One region of the Lacticaseibacillus jixiensis genome, then DNA from elsewhere that is predicted to be linked to it. Evidence: predicted binding sites of a transcription regulator. Region 1 holds the regulator's gene; the other holds the start of a gene.
The links. Region 1 encodes LexA, which represses DNA repair genes until DNA is damaged. Its sites were predicted from a motif close to CNAACANNTGTTNG; they were not measured.

Region 1 (3,121 bases):
CGCTAGAGGCGACTGACCCGATCAAATGGCTGCCGGCAAGCGGCTTCAGCCTCACTGCTGCGACTGACAATACAGCCACGTTAACGGCGCCGCCTGACAATTTGGTCAACACCAATATCAATAACCCAGGCTTCAGTCGCGTCATGGCCGCGCAAGCCGGCAAGATCACTACCACCAAGACGATTTGGCTCGGCGGGCTGCAGGCTTATGCCGGCCCATACGACAATATCCCTGCCAGTGGTTTACACTTCGCCCCGGCGAGTTTAAGCTTAATGAACTTGCCGCCTGGTAATTGGCGTTATCACTGGGAGCTGGTTGACACGTATCGCGCCGCTGATGGCAGTATGCAGGCTAACCTCAACAATATTTTGTCGCTGAACAACTTCGGCGATGTGCAAAACGCTGAAGGCGAAACCGCTAAGCTCACTGACTTCGCCGTGGCTTTTACCATCAGCAAAACCGGCGGCTTGCTGCAGGCCATGATGGCCAGCGCGACCCCCAAAGCCATCCGACTGAAACTCGATCCGGTGTCAGGCGGCAACTCGCTGTATACGAATTTCGCGTCGATCGCCATTTCGCCGCCTTTAGGCACCTTGGCGCTGAAGCAGGTCCCGACAGCTTTTGCGTGGCAGTATTCGGCGTTGGAGCTTTACGATCATCTCACCAAAACCGTTTCGGCCAGTGGCAGCTTGATCGTTGAAGACACGCGCACAAACGGCAGCTGGCAGTTAACAGCGGCGCTATCGCCAACGGATTTTCCATTCGCTTTGACTTTGAATGACTTCAACAAACAACTGTCTAGCACCCCGACAATTTTGGCGACTGGCGGCAGCGCTGGCTTATCAATATCCCATCCGCAAGCAACACTTACCCCCAAACCAGTGATCACCAGCACCGATTCCCAACAAGCCACGATCACATGGACCTTAACGCAAACGTTCCCTAGTGCGCCACTGTCGTAAACCAACCTCAAAAAAGCGCTGCACCACAATTTGTTGAAAAAATTGTGGTGCAGCGCTTTTAATTGAGCTATTCAAGTACTGGGCGATACAAGCTGACCACGACCCCTAAAATCGTGACGGTATCAAAGTACATATCCGCCATGTCGTCATTTTCAGGATGCAGCCGCACGCGCCCGTCTTCCTTATAGAAGCGCTTGACGGTGGCTTCAGACTCTTCGGTCATGGCCACGATCACTTGCCCGTTCTCAGCAGTTTGCTGCTTCTTGACGATGATCTGATCACCATCTAAGATGCCCATCTTGATCATGGAATTGCCTGAAACCCGCAACATGAACAAATCTTCGGCATCATAGGCCAAATCGTCTGGCACTGGGAAGTAATCATCAATATTCTGCACCGCGGTAATCGGCACGCCGGCAGCAACCGTACCGACGATCGGGATCCCATCTTCGCCGACGCCAATGTATTCACGCCCGGCAGGCGTCAACAACAACGTCCGCGGCTTGGCAGGGTCCTTTGCGATCAAGCCGGCATCTTCCATCCGCTTAAGATAAGATGCCACCGTACTGGAACTGGATAACCCCACTGCCGCGCCGATTTCACGCACAGTTGGCGGGAAACTTCGCTCCTTAGTGGTATGGTAGATCGTCTCTAAGATTTGTTTGAAACGTGTCTCATTAACTGTGGTGCGCAAAGTCGCCCACTCCTTTCGTATCTGGGGAAAGCCAAAAATTTGTTTGGCCTGTGATTACCTTAAGATTACCAAAACAAACACCCGTTTGCAAGCAAAATCTGCAGCTTACGCCGTGCATCCTGCGGCGGTAACCGTCGTCTTGCGCTCACTCACATCGCCAAGCCATCATTGCACATGTTGAATGGCAATTTCGACACTTTGCGGCACCCGCGGGCGCAAAGTGCTGATCATCGTTTCTAAATCAGTGCGGAAAGTCAATCGAACGAACCGCCGCGGGTTCAAGCTGAAAATCGCCAGCACCATTTGCCGGCCATTCGGCATTTCTAACGGCGTCAAGGTGATGCCTGAAAGTTTGGTGTAGGGGATCACGCGCGAGAACACCCCAGTGGCGATCACGCGCGTTGGGGTGATCCCTGAATTGCCAGCCATCAAGACCAACGTGATCGTTCCGGCAGCAAACACGATATACAACAAGTGATCACTGCCGCTTGAAACAAACACTGAACCAAGCAAGGCCGCGAAGAACACTTGAAACATGGAATACCCGCCGCGCATGTCGATCTTGCTTTGCCAGTAGATGACATAGCCACCCATGCTCAGCAAGGCGATATCTGAAATAAGAAATAAGAGTTCGATCATGATAGATTCCTTTCCTGCGGTACATCAGTTTCTTCATTATACAGCCCAGACGCCTGGCGATACCAGGAGAAGAAGCGCGTCACGACGATTTTCAAGACGGCAAAGCCGGGAATGCCTAAGATCACCCCGGCCAAGCCGAATAAATTACCGGCTGTCAGCAACACGATCACAATGGTCACCGGATGCATCGCCAACTTCGAACCCATCACCAACGGCGATAACACCTGGGTTTCGATCAGCCATTCAATGAAGAATGTCACGATCACCGCGATCAGCATCGACGGGCCGCTCATTGCCCCAACGATCAACGCCGGGATCATCGCCAACGCCGATCCGAAATATGGGATCAAATTCAATGGCCCCGCGATCAGCCCCAACACCAACGCAAACTTCAACCCGATCACCGAAAAGCCCGTCATGAAGATAATCGCCACGGCCATGGCCACGGTAAGCTGGCCTTGCACATACGAGCCGACTTTCTGATTCATCTCCGCCAGCATCGAAGCTAAACTGTCACGCAATTTGATAGGAAACAGCTGCACCACTTTTGGGGCAAAGCTCGCCCCATCTTTTAACATGAAAAACAAAATGATCGGCGCAGTAGACACGGTAATCACCACGTTGCCAACAATGCCCACCAAGTTCTGCAACTGCGACACCGTACCTGACACGATGCTGCCTTTGGATAGCGACAAGCTGTCCATGATCTCTTGGCCAAGTGCATTGAGATCTTGTTGCGAAATCAGTTCTTGATTGGCATTCAACGCGGTGAGCCACGCAACCGCTCTGCGCCAGTATGTGGGATAAGTCTGGATAATGTTAGTGA
Region 2 (3,121 bases), on a different contig from region 1:
TCCATGCTGGCGACTTGCCGCACCACCGCCATTTCCGGATGGGCAGCGGCAAAAGCGTCTGCGACCATGTCCAAGTACGCATAAGACGGCAGAAACACCAGATAATGGCCAGGCTTGGCTGAAGTCATCACGGTGAGGCTGGCGATCACTTGCGGCAGGCTTTGTTGGCGCATGCGGTAAGTGGTTTGAATGTTGGAAGCAACCAGCACCGCCAAGCGCTGTTGGTCAAAAGGCGACGGCAAGCGGTAAGCCAGGCTGTTTTCTTGGCCGCCAAGCACGTCTTGATAATAGGGCAAAGGTGACAATGTGGCAGAAAACAACACCGCCCCGCGGCCTTTATCCAAAGAATTGCTGATGAATTCGCTGGGATCCAAACACAGTTCTTTGATCACCAAATGCTTGGCGTCTTTGGTGAGTTTGGTTTCAAACGCGTCGTTATAGAAGTCATAGATGCGCAAGAACCCCAGACACACAAAATACACCGGCAGCAGCAAGTCCACAACGGCTTGCTGATCGGTGCGCAAGTCGCCGGTGAGCCATTCATGGATACTTTGGCTCAAATGGTCTAAGGCTTCAACGAATTCTTCTACCGGCGCCTTTTGGAAGACTTCCGGTTGGTTGTCCATGCTTAAACTTACCATGTCAAACGCCGTCAACAATTTGGTGATGTTGGCTTTGATGGCAGGCAGACCTTTGCCTTTGAACGGGGCTAAGGCGACTTTAAGCGCAGTGAATGCCGCGTCGTCGATTTCTGCCGAATACATGTCCCGCGCCCGCGACACCAAGTTGTGGGCTTCATCGATCAGAAAGAAGTTGCTGTCATCGGCTTCGGCAAAGAAGCGCTGCAGAAACACCGCCGGGTCAAACAAATAATTGTAATCGCAAATGATCACATCGCAAAACAAGCTGGCATCCAACGAGAATTCAAAAGGATCCAAGGTGTGTTTCTTGGCGTACAGCTCAATGGTTTTGCGCGTGAGACTGTCTTCGTTGGCCAACATGTCTTTTAACGCCGGCTTGAGCCGATCGTAATAGCCGATCATATACGGGTTGACACTGGCGTCGTCAGGCTCGTCTTCAAAGGTAATGGTGTCTTTGGCCGTTAAGGTGATGCTTTTGGCATGCAAGCCATGCGCTTCCAGCAGCGCCATGGCATTCTCAGCCACATGGCGGGTGCTTTGTTTGGCAGTGAGGTAGAAACACCGCGTGATCAAGCCTTCGCCCATGGCCTTAATGGTTGGGAAAAGGGTGGAAATCGTTTTGCCGGTGCCGGTGGGGGCTTCAACGAACAGCCGCGTGGAAGCGGCGATGGTTTTATAAGCCGCAGCGGCTAATTCGCGCTGGCCTTTGCGATAAGCGGGGAACGGAAACTCAAGGCTGGCGATACTTTCGTCGCGTGAGGCGATGATGTCAGAGCGGATCTTGAGCCAATCGCCGAATTCCGCCAGCAAGTCGTCAAACATCACACTCAGCTCTTCGGCGCTGTGAGTTTCAGAAAAGCGCGTCACCGCATCGTTAGAGGTTTGATAATACACCAGATCCAAGGTGATCTCGGCCAAGTCGCGCTGCTTGCACAGAAAATGGCCATATACCCGCGCTTGGGCCCAGTAGCGGTCTTTGGTGTTTTGGGTGAGCTGATCCCAGGCGCGGGCGGAAGTTTTGATTTCTTCGATGATGACGCCTTTGGTCGTGGTTTGCACGCCATCTGCGCGGCCGTCGATGACATAATCTTGGCCGTTAACGGTGACGGCTTCTTTAAGGTAGAGTTCTTTCTCGTAGGTGTCGTCGTAGGCAGCTTGCAGGCGGCGGTGGATCTTGGCGCCGATCAAAGCCGTGTTATTTGAGTTAGTGGTGATCGGGTTCAAGTCCCCGGTACGCACGGTGAACTCCACGAATTCCCGCACGCCGATCCGATTGGTGGCCACAAGCGTACCTCCTTACATATTCGACCATGTGTTTGGTCGGTCTTGGTCTAATGGTACAACAACCTGCGCGTCTGCGCGAGTGCCTTAATTGTCGCCGAAAAAGTTGAACCTGCACCTATAAGTAGGCTATCATTGGGCATGTCACGAATCTGAATAAAGGAACGGATGCTATGCAAATCAATACTAAGGCGTTTCAAGATGCTGTTATGGACGGCAACTTCGCTACTGAGAACTTTACCACCACGCCAGATCAGCTCAAGCAGCAAGGGCTCGATCAGGCGCTGGCGCCGGTGTTTGCTGCAGTTGACCAAGCAATTGCTGACGGCAAGCTGATCCAAGCGTCTTTGACGATTGAAAGTCCAGAACCGACGATCATCCGCTTGGAAACTGGGATCATCAACTTGCCTTTTGCCGACGCCAAGAAGATCATCAACTTCATAGAGCCTGAAGAAATGGCGGAACTGCGCTTGTACCTGATCGTGATTTCACCTGATGTCAACGCTTCTGGGCTGCGCATCGATGAGGTGACAACGCTGGATGACTATACTGCCACCAAGTCTGCCCAACAAGCCGCAATCGTGGCAGAAGGCATGGCGAAGCTGCAAGTGATCGAAGAAAACCACAACCGGCCAAAACCAGCACCAGAGCCGGAAAAGAAGCCGGCAGCTAAGAAACCAGCTCGGCGCACAACCGCCCGCAAAACCACCGCGCGTAAAACAACGACGCGCAAAACGACGCGCAAACCTGCAACTAAAGCCGCGCCGAAAAAAGGCACTGGCAAGGCATGATCACCCAAGCGCTGATTTTTGTTGGCGTGGGGCTGCTGGCCGGGGCGATGGGGGCGTTGCTGGGTTTAGGCGGCGGCATCATTGTCACGCCGGTGATCACCTTGGTGATGGGCCTGCCGATCCAATATGCGATCGCCGCGTCGATCATTGCCGTGATCGCCACTAGTTCCGGGGCGACGATCGCTTATCTCAAAGACGAGATGCTTAATTTGCGCGTGGCCATGTTCTTAGAAATCGCCACCACGGTTGGTGCCGTGGTCGGGGCAGTGCTTTCAGGGGTGATTTCAGGTAAATTCTTGTACATGCTGTTTGGGGCGCTGCTGCTTTTTTCGACTTATAACATGATCCGCAAGCTCGTCGGCACAAAAGCCAAGCAGCGCGATCCCAAACCTGACGCTGCGGCGGTGA

Region 2: ACGG90_RS06350 (ATP-dependent DNA helicase) is a predicted target of LexA. The motif match lies at 1,947-1,960, and genes of this name have one in related genera.

Annotation. Positions count from the first base shown of each region.
Region 1 covers NZ_BAAFPR010000008.1:88,820-91,940, reverse strand. Annotated here, with positions in the region: gene ACGG90_RS07050 (hypothetical protein) at 1-962, shown strand, start outside; gene lexA (transcriptional repressor LexA) at 1,030-1,656, opposite strand; gene ACGG90_RS07040 (hypothetical protein) at 1,822-2,295, opposite strand; gene ACGG90_RS07035 (AI-2E family transporter) at 2,292-3,121, opposite strand, start outside.
Region 2 covers NZ_BAAFPR010000007.1:103,143-106,263, forward strand. Annotated here, with positions in the region: gene ACGG90_RS06350 (ATP-dependent DNA helicase) at 1-1,925, opposite strand, end outside; gene ACGG90_RS06355 (hypothetical protein) at 2,096-2,713, shown strand; gene ACGG90_RS06360 (sulfite exporter TauE/SafE family protein) at 2,710-3,121, shown strand, end outside.